One region of the Oceanibaculum nanhaiense genome, then DNA from elsewhere that is predicted to be linked to it. Evidence: predicted binding sites of a transcription regulator. Region 1 holds the regulator's gene; the other holds the start of a gene.

Region 1 (14,704 bases):
GTCCTTGTCGGCCCTTGAGACCGAGGCTAAGCAGGCCAGCGCGCCGCGCGGTTTCGTGACGGCGCTGAAAAAGGCCAATGCTGAGGGTCGCTATGGTCTGATCGCGGAGATCAAGAAGGCCTCGCCCAGCAAGGGGCTGATCCGCGCCGATTTCGATCCGCCCTCTCTCGCCCGCGCCTACCGCGAGGGTGGTGCCTCCTGCCTGTCGGTGCTGACCGACGAGCCTTATTTCCAGGGCAAGGACGATTATCTCGTCGCCGCCCGCGCGGCGGTGAACCTGCCCTGCCTGCGCAAGGACTTCATGCTCGATCCCTATCAGATCGTGGAATCCCGCGCGCTGGGGGCGGATTGCATCCTGCTCATCATGGCGGCGCTGTCAGACGCGCAGGCGGCGGAGCTGGAACAGGCCGCTTTCGATCTCGACATGGATGTTCTGGTCGAGGTGCATGACGGCGCGGAACTCGACCGGGCGCTGAAACTGCAATCGCCGCTGCTCGGCGTGAACAACCGCAATCTCAAGACCCTGGCGGTCGATATCGCGACGACGGAACAGCTGGCAGCGCGGGTGCCGGCGAGCAAGATGCTGGTCGCGGAGAGCGGCCTCTACACGCCAGACGATCTCGCCCGCATGGAACGCGCCGGCGCGCGCTGCTTCCTGATCGGCGAATCGCTGATGCGCCAGCCGGATGTTGCGGCGGCGACGCGCGCCCTGCTCGCCCGCAACGAGGCGGCGGCCTGATATCATGAGCGGCTTCACCCATTTCGACGCCGAGGGCAAGGCGGTCATGGTCGATGTCTCGGCCAAGGACGAGACGGAACGTGTGGCGACCGCCGTCGGCAGCATCACGATGCAGCCGGAAACCCTGGCGCTGATCCTCGAAGGCGGCGTGAAGAAGGGTGACGTGCTGTCGGTCGCGCGCCTCGCCGGCATCATGGGCGCCAAGCGCACGCCGGATCTGATCCCGCTGTGCCATCCGCTGGCATTGTCCTCGGTGAAGGTGGAGCTGAAGGCCGATCCGTCCCGCAACGCCGTCGATATCGAGGCGACCTGCAAGCTGAACGGCCGTACTGGCGTCGAGATGGAGGCGCTGACGGCGGTCAGCATCGCGGCACTGACCGTCTATGACATGTGCAAGGCGGTGGATCGCGGCATGCGCATCGGCGATATCCGGCTTGTCCATAAATCGGGCGGTAAATCCGGTACTTACGAGGCAGAACGGTGATCCCTGTCGAGGAGGCGCTGGCGAAGATTCTCGCCGCCCTGACACCGCTGGGCGCCGAGGAAATTTCGGTCGAGGCGGGGCTGGGCCGGGTGCTGGCCGAGGATGTCGCCGCCCGCGTGACGCAGCCGCCCAAGCCGGTCTCCGCCATGGATGGCTATGCCGTGAAGGCGGTGGATGTCGCCAGCGTGCCGGCCACTCTGGCGGTAATCGGCGAGGCGCCGGCCGGGCGCGGCTATCAGGGCATGGTAGAAAGCGGTCAGGCGGTGCGCATCTTCACCGGCGCGCCACTGCCGGACGGGGCCGACAGCATCGTCATCCAGGAGGATACCGAGGCCAGCGGCAACCAGGTCACCGTGAAGGAAGCCCCCGCCCCCGGCAATTTCGTGCGCCCTGCCGGCCTCGACTTCCGCGTCGGCGATATCGGCATTCCGGCCGGCAAGCTGCTGACCGCGCGCGATATCGGCCTTGCCGCCGGCATGAACCATCCCTGGCTGCGCGTGGTGCGCCGGCCGCGCATCGCCATTCTGGCGACCGGCGACGAGATCGTCCGGCCGGGCGATCCCATCGGCCGCGACCAGATCGTCAGCTCCAACGCGCTGGCGCTCTCCGCCTTCGTGCGCGGCGCCGGCGGCGAGCCGCTGGTGCTGGGCATCGCGCCGGACGAGATGGACGGGCTGACCCGGATGATCGCCGGCGCACGCGGCGCCGATTTGCTGGTCACCACCGGCGGCGCCTCGGTCGGCGATCACGATCTGATTCAGACCGTGCTGGGCGAGACCGGCAGCCTGGATTTCTGGAAGATCGCCATGCGGCCCGGCAAGCCGCTGATGTTCGGCAAGATCCACGATACGCCGGTGCTCGGCCTGCCCGGCAATCCGGTCTCGTCCATGGTTTGCGCCCTGCTCTTCCTCGGGCCGGCCATCGAGCGGCTGCTGGGGCGTTCCGCCAGGGGACCGGAGACACAGCCGGCCCGCTTGACCGCCGGCCTGAAGCCGAACGACCGCCGGCAGGATTATCTGCGCGCCACGCTGTCGGTCGATGCTGACGGGACGATGCTGGCCACGCCCTTCGCGAAGCAGGACAGCTCGCAATTCTCGCTGCTGACCAAGGCCGACTGCCTGCTCGTCCGGCCGCCGCACGATCCGGCGCGCAGCGCCGGCGAGACGGTTCAGGTCATTCCCTTCCGCGACAGCTATTTCTGAGATTTTTTATCCGCCTGGTGTTCGGCCTAGTGTTCGGGCTTGACCGGAAACGAGAACAAAACTAAAACACTTACTCAGGTTTTTGTTTTGTTCCATATTTAGTTGCGCTCATGCAGTCAGCCGCCAGCCCTTGCGGCGATCCGGCAAGAGGGCGTGATGGACAGGAGGCGCCGATGCTGACTCGCAAACAATTCGAGCTGCTGACCTTCATCAACCGACGGCTGACCGAGAGCGGCGTATCGCCCTCCTTCGACGAGATGAAGGAAGCGCTGGGCCTGCGCTCCAAGTCGGGCATTCACCGCCTCATCACCGGGCTTGAGGAGCGCGGCTTCATCCGCCGCTTGCCGCATCGCGCCCGCGCGCTCGAAGTGCTGCGGCTGCCCGACCAGGTATCGGCGAAGGACACCAGCAAGCAGGGCGACAAGCAGACCGGGGAGACCACCGGCCGGCGCTTCACGCCAAATGTCATCGAGGGGCATTTCGCCGGGCCGCTGGCCGGCGCCGCCACGGGCCAGGATTTAAGGGCGGTCCCCTTGCCGCTCTACGGCAAGATCGCCGCCGGCACCCCCATCGAGGCGCTGCACGATGAAACCGCCGCGATCGACGTGCCGCTCAGCCTGCTCGGCACAGGCGAGCATTACGCCCTTGAAATCGAAGGCGATTCAATGATCGATGCCGGCATTCAGGATGGCGATACCGTCATCATCCAGCGCTGTGATACGGCGGAGAACGGCACCATCGTGGTGGCCCTGGTAGATGAGCAGGAAGCGACCCTGAAGCGGCTGCGCCGTAAGGGTGGCTCGATTGCGCTGGAACCGGCGAACGCCGCCTACGAGACCCGTATCTTCGGACCGGAGCGGGTGAAGGTTCAGGGCCGCCTCGTCGGGCTGCTGCGTCGCTACTGAGGGCCGCTACTGAGCCTCCCGGTTGCGCCGGGCCGCCGGATCGGGCGCCCAGGGCCGGATGCCGCGATCCCGGCCAACCGAGTCCAGGCGGATGGTGCCGGCCTCCAGATAGAGCGCATGCGCCCCGTTCCGCCACAGATCGAAACGGTCCACCACCAGCCGGGCCGAAGGGCAGCGGCGGCGGACCGGCACCAGCGCCACGACGATATCGGCACTGGTGCAATCCTCGGGCAGGGCTTGCGCATCGCGGATGATGGCGATCTTGAATGCCCCCACGCCGCCGATACAGCCCAGGGCATCGCAGGCAATGCCGTCCCGCCCGCCGCTGCCGGCACGCGGCATGGCGATGCGGCGCGGCTGGGCGGTGCGCTGCAGCCAGGCATCCGCCGTGAAGGAGGCCGCCCGGGCGGAGGAAAACGCCAGCCCCTGCACCGTGCGCAACGCCACCAGCTTGGCCTCGCCATCGACCAGCAGGACCGGCTGGGTGGTAAACCACGGCAGGGCAAGCCCCAGGGCGACCGGCGCCAGCCCGGCGAACCGCCAGGACCGCCGCCAGAGCGCCAGCCACAGCCCGCCCAGCGAGATCGCCAGCAGACCGGCCGCCGGCATGGCAGGGACCGCCAGCACGGCCCCTGGCAAGGTTGAGATCCAGGCGCCGACGGCCAGCACACCCTCGATTCCCAGCCCCATCGGCACCAGCGCCAGCCCTTCCAGGCCCAGCGGCATCAATAGCAGGGCCAGCACGCCCCATGGCATGATCCAGAAGGCGGTCAGCGGCACCGCCGCCATATTGGCCAGCACGCCATAGAGCGCCACCTGGTTGAAATGATAGGCGGCAAAGGGCAGCGTCCCGGCTGTTGCCAGCACTGAAGTGGCACAGAGGCCGACCAGATAGAGCAGCCCCAGCCGCAGCGGTCCCGCCCCGGCGCGCAGGGCGGCGAAGCGCTCCCTGTTGGCCTCATAGAACGCCACCAGCATCAGCACGGCGGCGAAGGACATCTGGAAGCTCGGCCCCAGCATCACCTCGGGCGCCAGCAGCAGGATCGCGGCGGCCGCCCAGGCAACCAGCCGCAGCGAGATCGCCACCCGGTCAATCAGCACCGCCACCAGCACCAGCCCGGTCATCAGGAAGGCGCGTTGCGTCGGCACGGTGGCGCCGGCCAGCAGCAGATAGACAAAGGAGGCCGCAAGGGCGGCCAGCGCCGCCCATTTCTTGATCGGCTGGTTCAACGCCAGGCCGGAATGGCAGGCGAGCAGCAATCGCAGCACAAAGAATACGGTGCCTGCCACCAGCCCCATATGCAGGCCGGAAATCGCCAGCAGATGCGCGAGGCCGGAATCCCGCATGGTGTCCAGCGCCCGCTCCGGCAGGCCGGAACGGTCTCCGGTCAGCAGCGCCGCTGCCATGGCCCCGGTCTCGCCCGGCAGGGCCGTACGAATCCGGGCGGTGACCGTGCGGCGCAGCCGGTCGATACCCACCCAGAACCCGGAGGGTGCGCCTTCGGCCAGGCGGGTGACATCGCCCACCGCGTAACCGACGCCGCCAATCCCCTCGAAATAGGCATGGCGCTGAAAGTCGAAACCGCCGGGCGCCGATGGCCCGGGTGGCGGGCGCAGCACGGCGCGCAGCCGCACAAGATCGCCATGGCTGACATCGGGCATATCGCCGCGCACCACCGCCCGCACCCGGCGCGGCGTATGCTCATCCGGTAGCCGACCGATGCGGGGATGTTCCAGCGTCAGCCGGACATCGCCGGGCCGCTGTTCGATGCGGACCAGCTGTCCCTCGACGCTCACCGGGCCGATCTGCCGTTCCAGAAAGAGTGTACCGACGGTCTGGCTGCGATATTGCGCCGCCGCGAAACCCAGCGCGAAGGCGCACAGCAGCAGGGCCAGCAGCCGCCCATTCAGCGACCGGTACAGAAGAAGGCCAAGCAGGAAAGCGCCACACAGCCCCGCCCAGCCGATCCATAAGGGCGGCTCGGCCTTCAGCAGGAAGTAGCAGCCGATGCCGCCGCCCAGCACCACCGGCAGCCAGAGCATCCAGCGTTCCCGCTCTGCCAGGAAAGGGGACACAAGCCAGCCGAATCCGGTGCCGAAAATGCCGCTTTCCGCGCGCTCTATGGCCGTTTCCTGCAGCATCGCCCCTCCCTGTTATGCAGCATAGACTAATGCAGCTTTCACCGGGAGGCATCCCGTAGTATGGCTGCCGCAGGCACCACTGCACCGCGCATGAGGAGACTGATTTTGGGTGTGACACTCCATGGCTATCGCCACAGCGTCTATGCCAGGATCGCGCGCATGGTCTGCGCCGAAAAACCCATCGCCTATGGCTGGGTGGAGGTAAACCCGTTCGCCGAGCCTCTGCCGGATGGGTTTCTGGCGCTGCATCCTTTCCGGCGCGTGCCGGTGCTGGAGCATGACGGGTTCGTGCTTTACGAAACCGTTGCGATTACCCGCTATCTCGACGACGCCTTTCCGGGGGCCGCCCTGCAACCGGCCGATCCGCGCGACCGGGCGCGGATGACGCAGATCATCGCGATCATCGATTCCTATGGATACTGGCCCATGGTGCGGCAGGTCTTTTCGCATCGGGTATTCCGCAGCCGGCTTGGCGAACCCGTGGAGGAGGCGTAGATTCGCACCGGCCTGCAGGCATCGCACAAGGTGCTGGATGCGCTGGAAAGACTGACAGGACCGGATGGCTATCTTGCCGGCAGCGCCTTGTCGCTGGCCGACCTGCATGTGGCCCCGATGATGGCCTATTTCACCGCGGCGGCGGAAGGTCAGGCCGCGCTGGCAGCCTATCCACAGCTCTCCGCCTGGTGGGAGGCTATGCGCGGCCGGCAAAGCCTGCGGGAGACCGATCCCGAATCATTCACCGGCTAGATTCTTTCACCCGCACTGTGCAGATTCGCGCGGTTTGTGCTACATAGCGGCCACCAATTCACCGGCCTGGCTTTAGGTCCGGGCTCCTCCATCCGGCATCGGAACCGATCCCCCATGACCGTCGTCACCCGTTTTGCTCCCTCGCCCACCGGCTTCCTGCATATTGGCGGCGGCCGCACGGCGCTGTTCAACTGGCTTTATGCGCGGCACACCGGCGGCAAATTCCTGCTGCGCATCGAGGATACCGACCGCGCGCGCTCCACCGAGGACGCGGTGCAGGCGATCTTCGACGGGCTGAAATGGCTGGGCCTTGACTGGGACGACGAAGCCGTCATGCAGTTCGCCCGTGCCGGCCGCCATGCCGAGGTGGCGCACGAGCTGCTGGCGCAGGGCAAGGCCTATCGCTGCTATGCCTCGCCGGAGGAGTTGACGGCGATGCGCGAGCAGGCCAAGGCGGAGGGGCGTCCGGTGCGCTATGACGGGCGCTGGCGCGACCGGCCGGACTCCGATGCGCCGGCGGGCGTGGCGCCGGTGATCCGGCTGAAGGCGCCGCAGACCGGCCAGACGATCATTCAGGACATGGTGCAGGGCGAGGTGACGGTCGCCAATGAACAGCTGGATGATTTCGTGCTGCTGCGCGGCGACGGCACCCCAACCTACATGCTGTCAGTGGTGGTGGACGATCACGATATGGGCATCACCCATGTGATCCGGGGCGACGACCATCTGAACAACGCCTTCCGGCAGACCCAGCTCTATCAGGCGATGGGCTGGGACGTGCCGCATTTCGCGCATATCCCGCTGATCCACGGGCCGGACGGGGCAAAGCTGTCGAAGCGCCACGGCGCGCTGGGCGTGGAGGCCTATCGCGACATGGGCTTCCTACCGGAGGCGATGCGCAACTATTTGCTGCGCCTGGGCTGGGGGCATGGCGACGAGGAGATCATCCCGACCGACAAGGCCATCGAATGGTTCGATCTCGACGCGGTTGGCCGCTCGGCCTCGCGCTTCGATATGGCGAAGCTGGAGAATCTGAACGCGCATTACCTGCGCGAGGCCGACGACAAACGGCTGGCCACCCTGATCCTGCCAATGCTGGAGGAAAAGCTGGGCCGTCCGGTCGATGATTCAGGCAAGGCCCTGTTGCGCGCAGGCATGGCCGGGCTGAAGCTCCGTGCCAAGACGCTGGTCGAGCTGGCCGACAGCGCGCTGTTCTACGTGCACCCCCTGCCCCTGCCCTTCACCGACAAGGCAGCCGCCCTGCTGACGCCGGAAGCCCGGCAGACACTGGACAAGCTGGCCGCCGCACTGGAGGCGCAGGCCGACTGGAGCGAAGCCGCGCTCGAGGAGCGTGTGCGGAGCTTTGCCGAGGCGGAAGCGCTGAAGCTGGGCGCCGTCGCGCAACCGCTGCGCGCCGCCCTGACCGGCTCGACCACGTCTCCTGGCATTTTCGATGTCCTGGCCGTGCTCGGACGCGACGCGTCGATAGCGCGTATCCGCGCGGTTGCCGGGGGGAATTGACGCAACCTGCGCTAAGCCCTCGCCAAACCGTTTACGGGGCAATATATTGCAACGCAATACAAGGCCAGTGGCCGTCTGAACCCTCGCATGAGGGACCGAAGAAAGGGGAGTTCTCAAGAATGACCGCCAATAATCTGAAGCCGATCAAGCTTGTCGATCCGAACAAGGACAAGACGGTCGAGCTGCCGATGATCGCCGGGTCCGTTGGCCCGGAGGTGATGGATATCCGCAAGCTGTACGCCGAGACCGGCTATTTCACCTACGATCCGGGCTTCACCTCGACCGGTTCCTGCGAATCCAAGATCACCTATATCGACGGTGACAAGGGCGTGCTGCTGCACCGCGGCTACGCCATCGAGGATCTGGCCGAGCATTGCGACTTCCTGGAAGTCGCCTATCTGCTGATGAATGGCGAACTGCCAAACCCCACCGAAAAAGCCAAGTTCGAGCACGACATCACCTATCACACGATGGTGCACGAACAGATGGCCAACTTCTTCCGCGGCTTCCGCCGCGACGCGCACCCGATGGCCATCATGTGCGGTGTGGTCGGCGCGATGTCCGCCTTCTATCATGATTCGACCGACATCGAGGATCCGCGCCAGCGGATGATCGCCTCCTACCGGCTGATCGCCAAGATGCCGACGATCGCCGCGATGGCGTACAAATATTCTGTCGGCCAGCCCTTCATGTATCCGAAGAACAAGCTGACCTACGCGCAGAACTTCATGCAGATGACGTTCGGCGTGCCGGCTGAGGATTATGTCGATAATCCGATCCTGTCCGAGGCGATGGACAAGATCTTCATCCTGCATGCCGATCACGAGCAGAACGCCTCGACCTCGACGGTCCGGCTCGCCGGCTCCTCGGGCGCTAACCCGTTCGCCTGCATCGCGGCGGGCATCGCCTCGCTGTGGGGCCCCTCGCATGGCGGCGCCAACGAAGCCGTGCTGAACATGCTGGGTGAGATCGGCGATGCCAAGAACATTCCGGAATTCGTGAAAAAGGCGAAGGACAAGAACGATCCGTTCCGCCTGATGGGCTTCGGCCACCGGGTCTATAAGAACTACGATCCGCGCGCCAAGGTGATGCAGCAGACCTGCCACCAGGTGCTGGGCGAGCTGGGCATCAAGAACGAGCCGCTGCTCGACATCGCGATGGAGCTGGAAAAGATCGCGCTTGAGGATGATTATTTCGTCGAGAAGAAGCTGTATCCGAACGTCGATTTCTACTCGGGCATCATCCTGAAGGCGATGGGCTTCCCGACCAGCATGTTCACCGTGCTGTTTGCCGTTGCGCGCACCACTGGCTGGGTGGCACAGTGGAAGGAGATGATCGAGGATCCGGGGCAGAAGATCGGGCGTCCGCGCCAGCTCTATACCGGCCATGATCACCGTCCCTATGTGGCGCTCTCGAAGCGCTAAGGCGGCTTATACGCAAGCTAGGGCTTATATAGCAAGGTAGTATGGAGGCATTCGGGCTTGCTTCTGCAAAGGCGGAAAAGGTGGCTCGACAAGGCCGCAGAACTGGGTAGGGGAAACGGCGATTCGCCGTTCTCCCGCACCTTCGCCATCCGCCTGCGCCTGCCCGCTAACGACAATGCGCGGCCCGCCCGTAAAGGCATGTGGCCGCGTATTGCTGTTATAGGAACGGCGGCCCTGATTATGGCCGCCGTTTTCTACATTTTCTGATTTCTGACGCCTACTTCTTCTCGATCAGCTCGATCTTGTAACCGTCGGGATCCTCGATGAAGGCGATCACGCTGCCGCCATGCTTCATCGGCCCCGGCGGGCGCGGGATTTTTACCCCTTCCGCCGCCAGCTTCTCGCAGGTGCCATAGATATCGGGCACGCCGATTGCCAGATGGCCGAAGCCGGAACCGATCGTATAGGGTTCCGCCTGGTCCCAGTTATGGGTCAGTTCGATCACCGTATTGGCCTTTTCCTCGCCATAGCCGACGAAGGCCAGGGTGAAACGGCCACTCTCGTAATCCGTGCGCCGCATCAGATTCATGCCGAGCAGCCGGGTGTAGAAATCGATGGACTTATCCAGGTCGAGCACGCGGATCATTGTGTGCAGCATGCGAAAACCGCTGGTATCCACCGCCGGACGGTCTTCCATTGTCGTCGCGGACATGAGACTCCCTTTCTGATCTTCGGGTTGGGGTTCAGTTTCTAGATTTAGCGTATTCGCCGGCGATTGCGAGCAGCTTCTCGGCAATCCGCCGGCTGGGCGCGGGGCCATTGCCGCCCAGCAGCTCCTTCAGATGCACGCCTGCCTCGACCTGCCGTGATCGCGCCGCCGCGTCGGTGAGCAGCCGCTCCAGCGCCGCTTCCAGCCGGTCGGCGGTACAATCTTCCTGGATCAGTTCCGGCACGATGTCCCCGTCCAGCAGAATATTCGGCAGGGTATAGCGCTTCAGGCTGACGAGCCGCCGCGCAATCCGGTAGCTGACAGGGTTCACCTTGTAGGCGGCTACCGTCGGCACGCCGGCCAGAACCAGTTCCAGCACCGCCGTACCGGCCGCCGAGAGCGCCAGGTTCGCGGCGGCGAACAGATCGGCTTTTTCCGTGGCGCCATCGCACAGCGTGACCGGCACCGGCCAGACGCGGACTGTCTCGGCGATCTGGTCGCGCAGCGTATCGACCGCCGGCAAGGCGATCCGCAGGCCAGGATGCCGCCCGGCCAGGCGGGCGACCGCCTCGCCGAAGGGCGGCAGCAGCCGATCGATCTCGCCGCGCCGGCTGCCGGGCAGGACCGCCAGCACGGTTTCCTGTGGCGGAATGCCGTGGCGGGCGCGGAAGGCGGCGCCATCGCCTGCCGGGTTTTCGACGACCGGATGGCCGACATAACTGGTGTCGAGGCCATGTTTCGTGAAATAGGGCGGCTCGAAGGGCAGGATGACCAGCAGATGGTCGAGGAACTTCGCGATCTTCTCCGCGCGCTTCGGCTTCCAGGCCCACACCGTCGGCGCGACTAGATGGACCAGCGGAATGCCCTTCCCCTTTAGTTTCTTCGCGACGCGAAAGCAGAAGCCCGGCGCATCGATGGTCAGCACCGCGTCGGGGCGCATCTCCTCGATTGTCTTCACGGTCTGGTCTATCCGACGCAGCACGCGGGGAATATGCGGGATCACCTCCAGCAGCCCCATGATGGCCAGTTCCCGCATCGGAAACAGGCTCTGCAGCCCCTCCGCCGCCATTTCGGCTCCACCGATGCCGGCGATCCGGACATGGCCTCCCGTGGCCTGTTTCAGGCCGGCAATGACCTTGGCACCCAGCGCATCGCCGGAATGTTCGCCGGCAATCAGGAAGATCAGCGGCGCTGGCGTCTCGCTCACGGCGTGTCTCCGGCGATGCCTGTGACGAAAAGGCCCAGCCGGTCGGCCGCCTCGATGACCGCTTCGCGGTCCACGATCCAGGCACCGCCCGCATCCACGGCAATACCGGCGAGGCCGGCCTGAGCCGCCGCTTCCACCGTGGCGACACCGATGGTCGGCAGGTCCACACGCTCGTTCTGGCCAGGCTTGCGCAGCTTCACCAGAACGCCGCCGCCGCCCTCGCGGCGCAGCGGGGCAACCCGCGCCAGCAGCGCGTCGGTACCCTCTATGGCTTCTATGCCGAGGCACAGCCCCTGCTGCACAACCACGCCCTGCCCGACATCAAGTGGCCCCAGCGCCCGCAGGATCGCCACGCCGCGCGCGATATCCGCCTCCGCCGTCACATCGGCACGGTGCCGGCCCAGATAGCCGGCCCCGGCCAGCAGCCCATCCAGCAGCGAATCCGCGCGTTCCACGGTAAAACCCTCGCCTTCCAGTACCTTCACGACGGCCGACAGCAGCGCATCGTCACCGGCGGAGAATATTTTCGGCCCCATCCGGGCGATCAGCTTGGTCGCCGTCCAGTCCGGCCGCAGTTCGGCAAGCGAAGGCCGCCTGACGGAACCGGCGAAGATCAGCCGCTGCACGCCTTCCCGGCGCAGCGCGTCAAGGGCCGTGCCGACAGCACCGATGCGGACTCGTAGATGCGGCGTGCCATCCAGCGTTTCCGCCTGCACCTGGCCGTCCAGACCGATCACGAAAAAAGCATGCCCGCGATCCCGAAGCGCCGTGATCAGCTGGCCGGGAACCGCCCCGCCGCCGGCCACAATGCCGATCTTGTCCGTTACCGGCTTGCCCTCATGCGTCATCGCCGGGCCGCGCATTGCCCTTCCCTTCCGCCTGGGGTCGGCAGAAGCCACGGGAGGAATCCTGCTGCACGAAATCGATCAGCTCCCGCACCGCGGTATCGTCGGCGTAGCGCTCTGCCACCTGCCCGATATGCTCCAGCCATGTGCCACCCTCGGCAAACAGCATCGCATAGGCATCGCGCAGCGCGCGGATCGTCTCGCGGTTGAAGCCGCGGCGCTTCAGCCCGATGAGATTGAGACCGGAAATCCAGGCCCGGTTCCCCATCACCATCGCATAGGGCACCACGTCATGTTCGACGCCGGTCATGCCGCCCACCATCACATGCTGGCCAATGCGGCAGAACTGATGCACCGCCGAGAGCCCGCCCAGGATCGCGTGATCCTCGATGGTCACATGCCCGCCCAGCGTGGCGTTGTTGGCCAGGATCACCCGGTTGCCGATACGGCAATCATGGCCGACATGGCTGCCCACCATGAACAGGCAGCCATCGCCAATCTGGGTCAGCATGCCACCGCCCTCGGTACCGGGATTCATGGTGACATGCTCGCGGATCGTGTTGTCCGATCCGATCACCAGTTCCGATGGCTCGCCCTTGAATTTCAGATCCTGCGGCGCGCTGCCGATAGAGGCGAAGGGGAAGATGCGCGTGCGCGCGCCAATCCGTGTCCGCCCGGCCACCACGACATGGGCATGAAGCTCCACGCCGTCATCCAGCCGGACTTGCGGCCCCACAATGCTGTAGGGACCGATGGAGACACCTTCTCCCAGCTCTGCCTTGGGGTCGACGATGGCGGTCGGATGGATCGCGGATGCGCTGCTACCGGTCATCAATCGTCCATGATCATCGCGGTGTAGGTTGCCTCGGCCACGGAAGCGCCATTGACCTTGGCGATGGCGGAGAATTTCCACACCGCGCCGCGGCTCTGCTCCTTGGTGACATGAATGTGCAGCGTGTCGCCCGGCGTAACCGGCTTGCGGAAGCGGGCCTTGTCCACCGCCATGAAATAGACCAGCTTGCTTTCCGCCTCCGCGCCCAGGGTGGCGACCACCAGCACGGCGGCAGTCTGCGCCATGGCCTCGACGATCATGACGCCCGGCATCACCGGCCGGCGCGGAAAATGCCCGACGAAGAACGGTTCGTTGACCGAGACGTTCTTTATCCCGGTCGCCGATTGGTTCGGCACCACGTCGATGACACGATCCACCAGCAGCATCGGATAACGATGGGGGATCATCTCCATGATCCGCTCGACGCGAATCTCCTTGATCTCCTGTGCCACGCCCTTTGCGCCCCCGATATCATTCATTCGCTAACGTCCTTGCCCTGCCTTTTCTTCAGCATCAGCCGCTGCATGCCGACCAGCCGCCGCCACTCGCGGATCGGCATGGCTGGCGTACCGCCAACGATGCTGCCGGACGGCACATTGTTGGTGATGCCGGTTTGCCCCGCGGCGACCACACCATCGCCGACCGTTGCATGATTGGCGACCCCCACCTGGCCGGCGAAGGTCACGTAATTGCCGAGCCGCGCACTGCCAGCGATGCCGTTCTGGGCCGCAATGATGCAGCCCTCGCCGATCTGGACGTTATGCGCGATCATCACGAGATTATCAATCACGGTGCCGCGCCCGATGACGGTATCCGGGCCGCTGCCGCGATCGACCGTCGTGTTCGCGCCAATCTCGACATCATCGGCGATCAGGACACGGCCCAGATGCGGTACCTTCACGCGGCCAGTCGGATCGAGATCGTAGCCGAATCCGGTATTGCCGATCACTGCACCGGAAGCGATCAGGACACGGTCGCCCAGCAGGCAGTAGCTCAGCGTGACATTGGCCCCGATGATGCAGTTCTCGCCAACCGAGACGCCGCGTTCGACCACGCTGTTCGCGCCGATACGGGTGCCGGCTGCAATCGTGACCCCCGGACCGATCACGACATTGGCTTCGATCCGGCACCCGGGGCCGATCTCGGCGCTGGCATCGATAACGGCGCTGGGATGAATGCCTGGCGCCGATGCCTGCTCTGGATGGAAGGCGGCGGCGATACGGGCGAAGCCGCGCCTCGGCTTTGCGCAGAGCAGCACCGCCATGCCGGCTGGCGCCTTGTCGGCGAAGGCGGGTTCGACCAGACAGGCACCGGCCTTCGATGCCTGGAAGGCCGGGATATATTTTCGGTTCCCCAGAAAGCTGATCTGCTCCGCACCGGCCGCTTCCAGCGTGGCGATGTCGCTGATCCGCCGGCCGGCACAGGCGGCATCGGCCAGCGTCGCTTCGGCGATCTCCGCCAGCTCCGCGAGAGTCTTGGGCGGCGATGTGAGGAAGAATCGCGGATCGGCCATGGCCTCCGTATCCTTATTGCTGCTGGATCGGCGGCAATTTCACAGTGACGGAGGTCAGGCGCTGGTTCAGCCGGTTCAGCGCATCCTCGGAAATGTCGATGCTCTTTTCCGCCAGCACGATGGCCGACTTCGACAGCACGGCCGTTGCCTGCCGTTCCTTCGCGATATCGGCGACGATCTCGACCAGGGCGACACGCACCTGCTCCATCGCCTGCGCGTAGCCTTCGTCGAGCTGGCGCTTGCGGGCCTGCACCGCGCGCTGGATTTCGGCGACGCGCTGCTCGAACTGCTGACGGCGCTGCTGGAAGGCATCCGGCGCCAGCACCGAGCGCTGTTGCACCAGCTCCTGCTCCAGGGTGCGCAGCTCGCGCTCCTGCTTCGAGATTTCCTCCTGATAGCGCGCGCGCTGCGCCTCGATCTGATCGCGCACCGTG
Region 2 (14,704 bases), on a different contig from region 1:
CCTCGGCCACCCGGAACAGGGTAACGCCCTGCGTGCGGCGTCCGGCAATGCGGATATCGTGTACCGGGCAACGGATCAGCTGGCCGCCATCGGTCACCAGCACGATCTGATCGGTCTGCGCCACCGGGAAAGAGGCCGCCAGCTTACCGTTGCGCTCGTTCAGCTCCATATTGGCGATGCCCTGCCCGCCGCGTCCGGTAACCCGGTACTCATAGGCCGAGCTGCGCTTGCCGAAGCCTTTTTCGCTGACCGTCAGGATGAAGGCCTCGCGTGCGGCCATATCCTCGAACCGGGCATCGTCCAGCGAACCGCCGGCGCCAGCGCCCTCCTCGGCCTCCAGAACGACGGCCTCCTCAGCCCCCTCATCGCCATTCTGGCGCCGCAGTGCCGCGGCCCGCCGCAGATAGGCGGCCCGTTCGTCAGCCGTGGCCGCGACATGGTCAATGATCGACAGCGAGATGACCTGATCGTCATTCTGCAGCCTGATACCGCGCACACCCATGGAATCGCGGCCCTTGAACTCACGCACATCGGTGACGGCAAAACGGATGCACTGGCCATTGCGGGTGGACAACAGCACGTCCTGCTCTTCCGAACAGGGCATGACGCCGACCAGATGCTCGCCTTCGGCCAGTTTCATGGCGATCTTGCCGTTCGACTTGATGTTGGTGAAGTCGGACAGCGAGTTGCGCCGCACCGTGCCGGCCGAGGTGGCGAACATGACATGCAGCCCACCCCAGCTATCCTCATCCGCCGGCATCGGCATGATGGTGGAAATGCCTTCGCCCGCCTGCACCGGCAGCATGTTAACGATCGGCTTGCCGCGGCCCTGCGGCGTTGCCAGCGGCAACTGCCACACCTTCATCCGATAGACCATGCCGCGCGAGGTGAAGAACAGCAGCGGCGTATGCGTGTTGGCGACGAAGACGCGGGACACGAAATCCTCGTCACGGGTCGCCATGCCGGCGCGCCCCTTGCCGCCGCGCTTCTGCGCCCGATAGGTCGAGAGCGGCACGCGCTTCACATAGCCGAGACGGCTGACCGTCACCACCATGTCCTCGCGCTGGATCAGGTCCTCGATATCCTGGTCCAGTTCGCCTTCTTCCAGCGCGGTACGGCGCGGCGTGGCGAACTGATCCTTGATCCGCACCAGCTCCTCGCGCAGCACGCTCATCAGCTTCTCGCGGGACCCGAGGATCGCCAGATATTCCTCGATCTTGCCGGCGATCTCCTGGGTTTCCTCGACCAGCTTCTCGCGCTCCATGCCGGTCAGGCGCTGCAGGCGCAGTTCCAGGATAGCCTTGGCCTGCACTTCGGAGAGCCGGTACCTGCCATCGACCACGGCGCGGCCCGGCTCGTCGATCAGCGCAATATACGGCGCCACATCCATCGCCGGCCAGTCCGTCGCCATCAGCGCGGCGCGCGCCTCGGCGGCATCCTTGGAGGCGCGGATCATCTCGATGACGGGATCGAGATTCTGGATCGCCACCAGAAGACCGACCAAGATATGCGCCCGGTCCCGGGCCTTGCCCAGCTCATAGACCGTGCGCTTGGTGATGACCTCCTCGCGGAACTGCAGGAAAGCCTCGATGACCTGCTTCAAGGTCATCATCTCCGGCCGGCCGCCATTCAGCGCCAGCGCGTTCACGCCAAAGGAGGTCTGCAGCGGCGTATAGCGGTAGAGCTGGTTCAGCACCACATCCGCCTGGGCGTCGCGCTTGATTTCCACGACAACGCGCACACCGTCGCGGTCGCTCTCGTCGCGGATGTCCGAGATACCCTCGACGATCTTGGCGTTCACCACCTCGGCAATCCGCTCGATCAGGCGCGCCTTGTTTACCTGATAGGGGATCTCGCTGATCACCAGCGCTTCGCGGTCCTTGCGGATTTCCTCGACCGCCACGCGGCCGCGCATGATGACCGACCCGCGCCCCGTGCTGTAGGCCTCATGGATGCCGCGCTTGCCCATGATAATGCCGCCGGTCGGGAAATCCGGCCCCGGCACATGCTGCATCAGCTCTTCCATGCCGATCGAGGGATCATCGACATAGGCGCAGCAGGCATCGATCACCTCGCCCAGATTGTGCGGCGGGATGTTGGTCGCCATGCCGACGGCGATGCCGCCGGCGCCATTGACCAGAAGATTCGGGTATTCCGCCGGCAACACCGTCGGTTCGACGACCGATTCGTCATAGTTGGCGACGAACTTCACGGTCTCCTTATCGATGTCGCGCAGCAGCGCCTCGGCCGCCTTGGCGAGCCGCGCCTCGGTATAGCGCATGGCCGCCGGCGGATCGCCGTCCATCGAACCGAAATTGCCCTGCCCGTCGATCAGCGGCAGGCGCATGGAGAAATCCTGCGCCATGCGCACCATCGCATCGTAGATGGCGCTGTCGCCGTGCGGATGGTATTTACCCATGACGTCGCCGACGATACGGGCCGATTTACGATAGGGTTTCGTCCAGTCGTAGCCGCCATCCTTCATCGCATAGAGAATGCGGCGATGCACGGGCTTCAGCCCGTCGCGCACATCCGGAAGGGCGCGGGCGACGATCACGCTCATGGCGTAATCGAGATAGGAGCGGCGCATCTCCTCTTCGATGGAGACGGGCTTTACATCGAAGCCGGGGGGCGTTCCAGGAGGCGTCGTCGTGGACAAGGCGAAGGGAACTTTCCGTTGCGGGCGATGGTGGCTTAGCGGCGCGTCATTATGAGGCGCAATCTTGGCTTACCCCAAGATATTGTTGTTTGAGCAAGGTTTCTAGCATGTTTCGCGAATGCGAACAACGCCGCTGACGGGCTTGCGAAGCCGGCATCGCCTCGCCGCGTGCATTCTTAAGAGAGCCTTAAAGATTAGCGCCTATGATTTTAGTAGGCTCAGCGAAATCCAGGGCGAACCAGTGCCGCACGCCCTGTCAAAAAGCGCGGCAGGATTAAACTGATGGCTGATACGAAATTGATTGCCTCGCAGGATGGTGAAGGAGCCCAGCTCAAGAGTCTCCGTCCCGTCGATCTTGCCAAGGCCCTGGCACTTCACGAAAGGCTGCTGTCCGGCCGCCCCGGTGGCCGTCGCGCCCTGTTATCGGGTTTCCGGCTCGAAAACACCGATTTCAGCGCGCGTGACCTGCGCGAATCGGATTTCACCGGCGCCGCACTTTCCGGCAGCCTGTTCCGGCGGAGCAAGCTGCAATTCTCCAATTTCTACGCCGCCGATCTGCGCCGCAGCAACTTCAACGGCGCCGACCTGACACGCGCCGATTTGCGCGGGGCCTGTTTCCGCGCCGCCAGCCTGATCGGCGCCAATCTGATGGAAGCCGACATCCGCGAGGCCGTCCTGGCGCGCTACTCCGCCAACCGGATTCCCACGGTGGTCAGTCATGGCGACGGCCATGCCGACATGACCGCCATCAACGCCGAAGGGGCGAACCTAAGCAATGCGAAAATCGGCGGTTCCTTCACGCTGCGCGCCGATTTCAGCGAGGCAAACCTGTCCAACGCGGATCTGCGCAACGCCGATCTGCGGATGAGCAATTTCCGGAACGCCATCATGACCGGTGTGAACCTGAACGGGGTGAATGCAGCCGGCGCGGATTTCCAGGGCGCCGTACTCACCAATGCCCGCATTCACGACGCCAATTTCGACGGCGCCGACCTGACCGGCGCCATCCTCGACCTCAACCACCTCTCCTCGCCGGTTTTTGCCCGGGCGGTCCTGCCGAAGACGCCGGAAGCCTCCGATCTGGACCTGGAAGCGGCTCTGGACATGCACGAGATCTGGGTCAAGAGCGCGGCACGCCAGGGCAAGCGGCTGACGCTGGACGGCATCGACCTGTCGCGCTGCGACTTCGCCGGGCGCAGCCTGACCGCCATTTCGATGGCACAAGCCATCTTGCGCGGCTGCAATCTGACCGGGGTGGAGATGGCGACCGCCAATCTGGCACGCACCGACCTTCGCGCCGCCATCCTGCGCAACGCCGATCTGCGCGGGGCAAGCCTGGAACATGCGCATCTGAACGAATCGATCCTGGCCGGCGCCGATTTGTCGCCGCTGACCGATGTCGGCAGTTCCGGGCGATCCCTCAGCACGGACCTGCGCAATGCGCGGCTGGTGGGCGCCGACCTGCGTGGCGCCCGGCTGATGTATGCCAATCTTGCCGGCGCCGATTTGTCGCGGGCGAAGCTGGACGAGGCCGACCTCACCGGTGCCAATCTCACCGACGCCCGGTTCATCGGCGCGGATATCGGCAGCGCAAAGCTGCAAGGCGCCATTCTCGACGGGGTCGTCGGTCTCAGCTGAATCAGCTGATATCTGTTGCCGGGGGGAGGCGAAAGACGCCAATCGGCGCGGACGCACCTCAGGAGACGGCCATCAGCCTGTCGGCGGGCAGTTTCAGCGTGACCCTGGTTCCTCTGCCAACCTCGCTAACCAGTTCCAGCGTGCCGTTATGCAGCACCGCGATGGCCTGGCTGATCGTCAGGCCGAGGCCGGTGCCGCGATCGTCATGCTCGGTCTTGGCGTGCAGTTGCTTGAACGGCATCATTGCGATCTTCGAGTCGGCAGCACTCATCCCGATGCCACTATCGATGACAGAGATGGCGAGCCAGCCGCGCGAATCGATCTCGCTGCGCACCAGAACGCGGCCGCCCGACGGCGTGAATTTCACCGCGTTTGACAGGAGATTGAGAAAAAGCTGCTTCAGCTTGGTTTCGTCGCCGATAACGAAAGGAAAAATACAGGCCGGATCGACCTGTATGCTCACCTGCCCCAAGGCTGCGCGCTCGCTGATAATCCGGATCGAGGACTGCACCACCCGTCCGACATCGACCTGGCGCTCGTCGAGCGTCATCTCGCCAGCCTCGATCTTCGACAGGTCGAGAATATCGTTGATGATGCCGAGCAGGTGACGGCCGCTCTGCATGATATCCTCGGCATAGTCGCGATACCGGTCATCCAGCGGCCCGAACAGCTGATTGACCATGATCTCGCTGAAGCCGATCACGGCGTTCAGGGGCGTCCGCAGCTCATGCGTCATCTGCGCCAGGAACTGCCGGGCCGTGTTCCGCTCCGTCTCCGCCTGCAATCTCGCTCTGTGCAGGGTCTCTTCGCGTTCAAGCAAGGGCCGGCGGTCGCGCAAATAGACAATATGCTCGCGCGCTTCCTTTCCGGCACGGAGCGGCAGCAGCAGCACCTCGATGGGCACGTCGGCATCTGGTCCGCTTAGCTTGCCCGACAGCCAGGAAATTCCTTCCTTACGCTGCGCATCGATACTGACGACACGCGCGAAAGGCTGGCCATGGCAGAATGCAGGGTCGTCGATTCCGATCAATCGGGATAAAGCAATATTCGAATCGCGAACGACCCCGCCCTCAATGAGCAGGATAGGCTCCGGATAGAAACTTACCCAGTGCCCCAGACGCTCTTTGAGGAGTCCAGCCATGCAATGTCTATTGTGATGTGATGTTAAATGCCTGCCAACTTTAGGCTCTATTACTTTCGAGAGCGTTAATTTTTGGGTTGGTCAGGCGAAATAAGGGCACTTCCCCTATCAGAACGGGATTTCCCCTATCAGAACGGAATCTCATCGTCCAGATCGCTGCCGCCCCGTGCGGGACTGCCTGCCGGACCACTCGCCGCACCGCCCGAATAATCGTCCTGGGCCGATTCGTAGCCGCCGCCAGAACCACCGCCAGAACCACCGCCCGACCCGCTGCCGCCATCGGCCCGGCCATCGAGCATCGTCAGTTCGCCACGATAGCGCTGCAGAACGATCTCCGTCGTGTATTTCTCCTGGCCACTCTGGTCCTGCCATTTGCGGGTCTGCAGCGAGCCTTCGATATAGATCTTCGAGCCCTTGCGCAGATATTTCTCGGCGATCTCGATCAGGTTCTCGTTGAAAATCACGACCCGGTGCCATTCGGTGCGCTCGCGCCGCTCGCCGCTCTGCTTGTCACGCCAGTTCTCCGAGGTCGCGAGCGCCAGATTCGCCACCTTCTGACCGTTCTGCATGGACCGGATTTCCGGGTCGCGCCCCAGATTACCGATCAGAATGACTTTATTGACGGACCCAGCCATGTGTTTCCCCAAACCTCAAGAATCGATACAAATCAAACGAAATCATAGACAAAGCGGCGCCAGCTCAGTGCCAACAACCACCGGAAGAAGCGACTTTACATGCAAAGGGCGTTCAGATGCCACCTGGTAGTCATTCCGGTTCCGTACCAACTTCACCCCGCAAGAAATACACTTGAAGTTTCCTGACGCAAATTTTCTTTGTTCTTTTTTTGTTCTAATGTAGGCTAGCAATTGAAAGGTGGCAAGAAAGCAATTCGCCCGCCATATAGTTCTGGCCACAACCTCCCGAGACGGTTTGCCCCATGCAAGAGACCATTCGCGTTCGCGGTGCCCGCGAGCACAATCTGAAAAGTGTCGATGTCGATCTGCCGCGCAACAGCCTGACGGTCATCACCGGCCTGTCCGGCTCCGGCAAGTCATCGCTGGCCTTCGACACGATCTATGCCGAGGGACAGCGCCGCTATGTCGAGAGCCTCTCGGCCTATGCCCGCCAGTTCCTGGAACTGATGGGCAAGCCGGACGTGGACCTGATCGAGGGGCTGTCGCCGGCGATCTCCATCGAACAGAAGACAACCTCGAAGAATCCGCGCTCCACCGTCGGCACGGTCACCGAGATCTACGATTACATGCGCCTGCTGTTCGCGCGTGTCGGCATCCCCTACTCGCCCGCCACCGGCCTGCCGATCGAAAGCCAGACGATCAGCCAGATGGTCGATCGCATCGTGGCGATGCCGGAAGGCACGCGGCTGTATCTGCTGGCCCCCATCGTGCGCGGCCGCAAGGGCGAATACCGCAAGGAATTGCAGGAACTGCAGAAGCGCGGCTTCACCCGGGTGAAGATCGATGGCGAACTGTACGAGATCGACGAGGCGCCGGCGCTGGACAAGAAGCGCAAGCACGATATCGAGGTGCTGATCGACCGCCTGGTGGTGCGCGAGGGCCTGGCGACGCGGCTCGCCGATTCGCTGGAGACCGCGCTGGAACTGGCCGACGGCCTGGCCATCGCGGAGAATGCCGATGGCGGCGAGCGGACGGTGTTCTCCGCCAAGTTCGCCTGCCCGGTCAGCGGCTTCACCATCGATGAGATCGAGCCGCGGCTGTTCTCTTTCAACAACCCGTTCGGCGCCTGCCCGGCCTGCGACGGGCTGGGCACCAAGATGTATTTCGATGCTGATCTGGTGGTGCCGAACGACACGCTGAGCCTGGCTGAGGGCGCCATAGCCCCCTGGGCCAATTCGACCTCGCAATATTACAAGCAGACGCTGAAAAGCCTGGCGAAGCATTACGACGTGAAGATGAACACGCCGTTCCGCGACCTGCCGGAGGCGGTGCGCCAGGGCATCCTGTTCGGCACCGGGGCGGATGCGGTCGAAATGACCTTCGACGATGGATTGCGCAAATACACCACGAACAAGCCCTTCGAGGGCATCGTCACCAATCTGGCCCGGCGTTTCCGCGAGACCGACAGCGCCTGGGTGCGCGAGGAGTTGGGCAAGTTCCAGGGTGTCAGCCCCTGCGAGACCTGCGGCGGCCAGCGCCTGAAACCCGAGGCACTGGCGGTAAAGCTCGACCGGCTGAACATCTCGGAAGTAGCGGAATTCTCCGTTGCCGAGGCGCATGACTGGTTCGGCAGCCTCTCCGATAAGCTGACCGACAAGCAGAATGAGATCGCGCTGCGCATCCTGAAGGAGATCAATGAGCGGCTCGGCTTCCTGATGAATGTCGGGCTTGAGTATCTCACCCTGTCGCGCGCCTCGGCGACGCTGTCGGGCGGCGAAAGCCAGCGCATCCGGCTTGCCTCGCAGATCGGTTCCGGCCTGACCGGCGTGCTGTACGTGCTGGACGAGCCGTCCATCGGCCTGCATCAGCGCGACAATGACCGGCTGCTTGGCACGCTGCGCCGGCTGCGCGATATCGGCAACACGGTAATCGTGGTCGAGCATGACGAGGATTCGATCCGCGCCGCCGATTATCTGGTCGATATGGGGCCGGGCGCCGGCGCGCATGGCGGCAAGGTCGTCGCCTGCGGCACGCCCGAAGAGGTGATGCAGAATCCGGCAAGCATCACCGGCCAGTACCTGACCGGCATGCGCGAGGTGCCGGTGCCAACAAAGCGCCGCAAGGGCAAGAAGGGCCATATTCTGCGGCTGGCCGGCGCTACCGGCAACAATCTGCAGAATGTCTCGGTCGATATCCCGCTCGGCACCTTCGCCTGCGTGACCGGCGTGTCAGGCGGCGGCAAATCGACCCTGATCATCGACACGCTGTACAAGGCGCTGGCCAGGCGGCTGCACAATGCGCGCGAGCATGCCGCTCCGCATGACCGCATCGAGGGGATCGAGCTGATCGACAAGGTAATCGACATCGACCAGTCGCCGATCGGCCGCACGCCGCGCTCCAACCCCGCCACCTATACCGGCGCCTTCACGCCGATCCGCGACTGGTTCGCCGGATTGCCGGAAGCGAAGGCGCGGGGCTATGCGCCCGGCCGCTTCTCCTTCAATGTGAAGGGCGGGCGCTGCGAAGCCTGCCAGGGCGATGGCGTCATCAAGATCGAGATGCACTTCCTGCCCGATGTCTATGTCCAGTGCGACGTCTGCAAGGGCAAGCGCTACAACCGCGAGACGCTGGAAATCCACTTCAAGGGCAAATCCATCGCCGATGTGCTGGACATGACGGTGGAGGATGCGGCGCAATTCTTCCAGGCCGTCCCCTCGATCCGCGACAAGATGGAAACGCTGGAACGGGTCGGGCTCGGCTATGTCCATGTCGGGCAGCAGGCCACCACCCTGTCTGGCGGCGAAGCGCAGCGCGTGAAGCTGGCCAAGGAGTTGTCGCGCCGGGCCACCGGCCGCACCCTCTACATCCTCGACGAGCCCACCACCGGCCTGCATTTCGAGGATGTGAAGAAGCTGCTGGAAGTGCTGCACGCGCTGGTCGAGCAGGGCAACACGGTACTGGTGATCGAGCATAATCTGGAGGTCATCAAGACCGCCGACTGGGTCATTGATCTTGGCCCAGAGGGCGGCACCGGCGGCGGCGAGATCGTCGCCATCGGCACGCCCGAGGAAGTGGCCGAAAACCCGCGCAGCCACACCGGACGCTACCTGAAGCCCTATCTCAGCCGGGCGCTGGAGAAAAAGCTGGCGTAACGGGCCTACACCGCCGCCAGCCGCTGCAGGGCCGCCGACAGCTTGTCACGGGTGGCCTCGGCGTCGGCCTTGCGCTCCTGGTTTTCCTCGACCACCTCGGGCGGCGCCTTGGCGACGAAATTCTCGTTCGCCAGCTTGGCGGCGATCTTCTTGATCTCCACCTCGACCTTGTCGATCTCCTTGGTCAGGCGCTGCTTTTCCACCGAAACGTCGATCAGGTCGGCCAGCGGCAAGGCCAGCGTGGCCTCGTCGAGGACGATCTGCACCGCGCCCTTGGCGGTGTCATCCACCGTCTCGACCCCGGAGAGTCGGGCCATGCGCAGGATGATGTCGTTATGCGAGTCGAAGCGCGCCAGGGTGGCGGCGCTGGCGCCCTTCACCTGCAGCGGCGCCTTGGCGGCGGGCGGCACATTCATGTCGCTGCGCACCGAGCGGATATCGCTGATCAGACGGACCAGCCATTCCATCTCGGCATCCGCCTCCGCATCGATCAGGCTGTCCGGCAGTTCTGGGAAAGCAGCGGAAATCAGCAGCCCGCCCCGCTTCTCGGCAAGCGCGTTCCACAGCTCCTCGGTGATGTAGGGCATCATCGGATGCAGCATCAGCAGGATCTGGTCCAGCGCCCAGCCGGTCATGGCGCGGGTTTCGGCCTTGGCGGCCTCGTCCTCGCCCAGCAGGATCGGCTTGGTGAATTCCAGATACCAGTCGCAGAAACTGCCCCAGACGAACTGGTAAGCCGCCCCGGCTGCGTCGTTAAAGCGATAGGTTTCAAAGGCCTGTGAAATCTTCTTCGCCGTTCGCACCACCTCGCCGGCGATCCAGCGGTTGACCCGCTGCTTCGCCGTGGCGGGATCGAATCCGGCGACCGGCTGTGCCCCGTTCATCTCACAATAGCGCGCTGCGTTCCACAGCTTGGTGGCGAAGTTGCGATAGCCCTCGACCCGGCTCTCGGCCAGCTTGATGTCGCGCCCCTGCCCGGCCTGCGCCGTCAGGGTAAAGCGCAGCGCATCGGCGCCGAACCGGTCGATCAGGTCCAGCGGGTCAATGACATTGCCCTTCGACTTCGACATCTTCTGGCCGCGCTCGTCGCGCACCAGGGCGTGGATATAGACCGTCCTGAAGGGGATATCCTGTTCGAAATGGATACCGGCCATCATCATGCGGGCGACCCAGAAGAAGATGATGTCGAGGCCCGTGACCAGTACGTCACCGGGATAGTACCGCTTCAGCTCCGGCGTCTCCTCCGGCCAGCCCAGCGTGGAGAACGGCCACAGCGCCGAGGAAAACCAGGTGTCGAGCACGTCGGGATCGCGGGTCAGTTCTACCGGCTTGCCATAATGCGCATCGGCGGCGGCGGCAGCTTCTTTCTCGGTTTCCTCGACGAAATATTTGCCATCCGGCCCGTACCAGGCGGGGATCTGATGGCCCCACCAGAGCTGACGCGACACGCACCAGGGCTGGATGTTGCGCATCCACTCGTAATAGGTCTTTTCCCACTGCTTGGGCACGAACTCGGTCTTGCCGGTCTCCACCGCCTCCAACGCCGGCTTGGCCAGCGTGGCGGCATCGCAGAACCACTGGTCGGTCAGCCAGGGCTCGATGGCGACGCCGGAGCGGTCGCCATGCGGCACGGTGTGCGGGTGGTCCTCGATCTCGACCAACAGGCCCAGCGCCTCGATATCGGCGACGATCTTCTCGCGCGCCTTGTAGCGGTCGAGGCCGCGATAGGCCTCCGGCACGTTCTCGTTCATCCGCGCCTCGCGGTCGAGAACGTTGATCATCTCCAGATTGTGCCGCTTGCCGACCTCGAAATCGTTGAAGTCGTGCGCCGGGGTGATCTTCACTGCACCGGTGCCCTTTTCCGGGTCGGAATACTCGTCAGCGATGATCGGGATCAGGCGCCCGACCAGCGGCAGTTCGACCATCTGGCCAACCAGATCGGTGAAGCGCTCATCCTCGGGATGCACGGCTACGGCAGTGTCGCCCAGCATGGTTTCCGGGCGTGTGGTCGCCACGGTGATCGAGCGGCCGCTGCCATCGGCCAGCATGTAGCGGAAATGCCAGAGCTTGCCCTTCACCTCTCGCGGCTCGACCTCGAGATCGGAGATCGCCGTCAGCAGGCGCGGATCCCAGTTCACCAGCCGCTTGTCGCGGTAGATCAGGCCTTCCTTGAACAGCCGCACAAAGACCTTGCGCACGGCATGCGACAGGCCCTCATCCATGGTGAAGCGCTCGCGCTCCCAATCGGCCGAGGCGCCCAGCCGGCGCAGCTGGTTGATGATGGTACCGCCGGATTCGGCCTTCCACTCCCAGATTTTCTCGACGAATTTCTCACGACCGAGATCGTGCCGGGTGATCTGCTGCGATTCGAGCTGGCGCTCGACCACCATCTGCGTCGCGATGCCGGCATGGTCGGTGCCGGGCTGCCACAGCACGTCATAGCCCTTCATCCGGTGATAGCGGACCAGGATGTCCTGCAGGGTGAAGGTCAGCGCGTGGCCCATATGCAGGCTGCCGGTGACGTTCGGCGGCGGCATCATGATCGTGTAGGGCGTCTTGGCCGAAGTCGGGTCGCAGCGGAAGGCGCCGCTCTTCTCCCATTCCGGGTACCATTTCGCCTCGATCGCGGCCGGCTCGAAAGTCTTGCCCAGCATTCTCGAAAATCCTCGGTTTCGTCTGGTCTGCTATGGAATGGCTTGAGGCGCTTTATCTACGCCAAGCGGCCCGCCCTGCCAACGGCTAACACCAAACACCGCCGGTCATCCCTGCGGGATGGGCGGATCCGATGGGGCGGTAAATCGGTTCAGTCTTCCGGGTGGCGCTGACCCTGCCGGGCGATCCGCTCGATCTCCTCGCGGACCAACCTCTCGACGATATGCGGCAGGTTCTTGTCGAGCCATTCCTTCAACATCGGGCGCATAACCTCTTTGGTTAGCGATTCCAATGTCTTGTGGCCTGCCCCGATGGGTAGTTCCGGATGCCGTGCCTCAAGCGAGGAGGTCAGGTTCGCAAAGGCGGAAACGGCTTCCTCGCGCTTCGGCGGGGACACCAGCCCCTCATCCTCGTCCTCTTCCTCGAAAACCGGCGGAGGGGCGGCCTGCGCCCGCCGCTTCTGTTCCTCGAACAGCGGCTCGGCTTCCGGCTCGTCTTCGAGCTTCTCGGTCAGATCGAGAATATCTTCCTCTTCCTCGTCCGGGACGAAGGCTTCTTCTTCTATTTCGGGTTCGAGCTCGGGTTCCGGCTCTTCGGCGGGAACCGCCTCGAAATCCACTTCCGGTTCGGGTTCCGGCTCGGCTACGGGCTGCGGCTTCGGCGCAGGCTTGGCAGCCTTTGGTGCCGGTTCAGGCTCGGCTTCGTCTGCCGCGCCGTCTTCGGAGATAATGCGCCGGATCGACGCAAGTATCTCCTCCATTGACGGTTCTTCTGCCTTGTTTTCGCTCATCTTGCCGCCAGATAATGATATTTCGTTTTACAGTAGAACAGAATATGCCCCTTGGCTAGCATCCGGCGAAATTCGTCGGGCCTGCCGGTAATACCGGATCAATCCTCGGAAATATCAAAGCCCCACCAGCGGCCGCGAGTCTCGCGGTAGTGCTTCTCGAAATCGTAGAGCTGAACCTGAAGCCCGAGGTCCCTGGCCGTCAGATGGCCGATGGCCGTCTGCAATTGCAGCTTATAGACAATCTCGTCACGCTGTGCCGACACCAGGCTGACCTGGGCGTTCAGCAGCTCCTGCTCCGCATCGAGAATGTCGAGAATGGTGCGCGACCCGACCTTCGCCTCTTCCTGCACGCCATCGAGGGCAATCTCCGCGGCACCGATGACGGTCACCAGCGAATCGATGCGGGCCTTGGCCGCCTCCAGATTATCATAGGCCGCCGCCGCATCGGAAACGGCAGTGCGCCGCGCATCCTCCAGCGCGTTCTGGGCACGCATCTCCTGCTGCTTCGACTGCCGGACGCGGGAACTGACCGACCCCGACTGGTACAGCGGCACGCTCACCGTCGCGAAGATAGAGGCCTCATCAGTGCGCGAATCGCGCAGCTGCTGGTTTTCGAAGCGGCTGACCTCAGCGCTCAACGTCACCTGCGGCAGGGTCTCGCCGAAAATCTGTCTGGTCTGCGCCGCGACAGAATCGATCGAGAAACGCTGCGTCAGCACGTTCGGATTGTTGCGCGCGGCCTCGGCCAGAACGGCTTCGCGGTCTTCCGGCGTATCCAGTGGCACGTTAGGCTCGCTGAGGCGCGTCGGGGCAATGCCGACGACCTGAATGAACCCTTCACGCGAGGCCGCAAGCTGGCCTTCTGCAGCGACGCGATCCGCCTGCGACTGGGCCAACCGCGCTTCGGACTGCGCCACGTCGGTGCGCGTTACCTCGCCGACATTGAACTGATCCCCCGTCGCCTCCAGCTGGCGCTGCAGGCGCTGCACGTTGTTAACGCGCAATTCCAGCGTCGCCTCATCGCGGATCACGTTCATATAGGCCGTCGCGGCGCGCAGAAAGACCTGCTGCTCGGTGGAGACAAGCTGGGCACGCTGCGCCTGGATGCTGGCTTCCGCGCGATCGGTCTCAGCAGTGGTGCGGCCACCACGATAGAGCGGCTGATTCACCGCAAAGGTGGCGCGGGATGGCGTCCGCGTATTGCTGCTCTGCGTGTCTTCGTTGCCGAAACGCTCGACTTCCGTCGTGGTCTTGCCGATTTCGCCGGATACGCTGACGGTCGGCCGCCAGTTTGACAGCGCTTGCGCCAGGCTTTCATCCGTCTCGCGCAGCCGGGCACGCTGGGCCTGCAGCACCGGGTTGGTCTCGTAGGCCAGCGCCAGGGCCTCGCTCAGCGTCTGGGCGGATACCGGCGACGGCAAGACGAACCCGGTGGCCAGCGCAACGACCGCGGCGCCACCCAGCAGCAGACCGCGCCAGCCAGTACGGCGCGCCGGATCAGCCATGGTCTGGTTTGCGCCGGTAAGCTTTGGCAACATCATGAGGCCTTTCAGATTTGGCGACAGAATATCCAAGGAAAACAAAGTGGGTAACCGTAACCCAGACCGGCTTAAAAGACGAACCCCAATTCCTTGGCGAAGCCCGGCAAAAGCGGAGTCGAGGCATCGAACAGCACGCGGCGCGAGGCCACGCCCCCCGTCTTGGTGACGATCACCGCCCGGCCGACACCGTTCAGTTGCCCCGGCTCGCGCAGCACGGCCAGCAGCCGGCCGCCCTCGGCCAATTGATCGACCAGCACGCCGGGAATGGTCTCAACCGCGCCGTTCAGCACGATGGCGTTATAGGGCGCCTGCTTGGCATAGCCATCCGGCATGGCGCCGTGGATAACGGCGGCATTGTCGCAATTCAGTTCGGTCAGCAGGCGATTGGCCTCATCGACCATCGGCTCCACCGCGTCCAGCCCCAGCACGGAGGCCGCGAGGCGCGCCAGAATCGCCGTGGAATAGCCCGTGGCACAGCCGATATCCAGCACGGCGT

Evidence for each region. Region 1 encodes LexA, which represses DNA repair genes until DNA is damaged. Its sites were predicted from a motif close to ATGTTCTANTTTGGTTC; they were not measured.
Region 2: uvrA (excinuclease ABC subunit UvrA) is a predicted target of LexA. The motif match lies at 6,272-6,288, and genes of this name have one in related genera.

The regions. Positions count from the first base shown of each region.
Region 1 is NZ_MPOB01000011.1:60,772-75,475, forward strand. It holds gene trpC (indole-3-glycerol phosphate synthase TrpC) at 1-739, shown strand, start outside; gene moaC (cyclic pyranopterin monophosphate synthase MoaC) at 744-1,223, shown strand; gene BKM74_RS16165 (molybdopterin molybdotransferase MoeA) at 1,220-2,425, shown strand; gene lexA (transcriptional repressor LexA) at 2,599-3,330, shown strand; gene BKM74_RS16175 (ComEC/Rec2 family competence protein) at 3,337-5,472, opposite strand; gene BKM74_RS19025 (glutathione S-transferase family protein) at 5,584-5,967, shown strand; gene BKM74_RS19030 (glutathione S-transferase family protein) at 5,980-6,219, shown strand; gene gltX (glutamate--tRNA ligase) at 6,334-7,740, shown strand; gene gltA (citrate synthase) at 7,929-9,164, shown strand; gene BKM74_RS16195 (hypothetical protein) at 9,222-9,431, shown strand; gene gloA (lactoylglutathione lyase) at 9,442-9,876, opposite strand; gene lpxB (lipid-A-disaccharide synthase) at 9,908-11,080, opposite strand; gene BKM74_RS16210 (LpxI family protein) at 11,077-11,943, opposite strand; gene lpxA (acyl-ACP--UDP-N-acetylglucosamine O-acyltransferase) at 11,918-12,757, opposite strand; gene fabZ (3-hydroxyacyl-ACP dehydratase FabZ) at 12,757-13,236, opposite strand; gene lpxD (UDP-3-O-(3-hydroxymyristoyl)glucosamine N-acyltransferase) at 13,233-14,270, opposite strand; gene BKM74_RS16230 (OmpH family outer membrane protein) at 14,284-14,704, opposite strand, start outside.
Region 2 is NZ_MPOB01000009.1:58,268-72,971, reverse strand. It holds gene gyrA (DNA gyrase subunit A) at 1-2,659, opposite strand, end outside; gene BKM74_RS15040 (pentapeptide repeat-containing protein) at 2,942-4,297, shown strand; gene BKM74_RS15035 (sensor histidine kinase) at 4,356-5,327, opposite strand; gene ssb (single-stranded DNA-binding protein) at 5,567-6,073, opposite strand; gene uvrA (excinuclease ABC subunit UvrA) at 6,376-9,225, shown strand; gene BKM74_RS15020 (valine--tRNA ligase) at 9,231-11,879, opposite strand; gene BKM74_RS15015 (DUF2497 domain-containing protein) at 12,029-12,667, opposite strand; gene BKM74_RS15010 (TolC family outer membrane protein) at 12,766-14,172, opposite strand; gene BKM74_RS15005 (protein-L-isoaspartate O-methyltransferase family protein) at 14,277-14,704, opposite strand, start outside.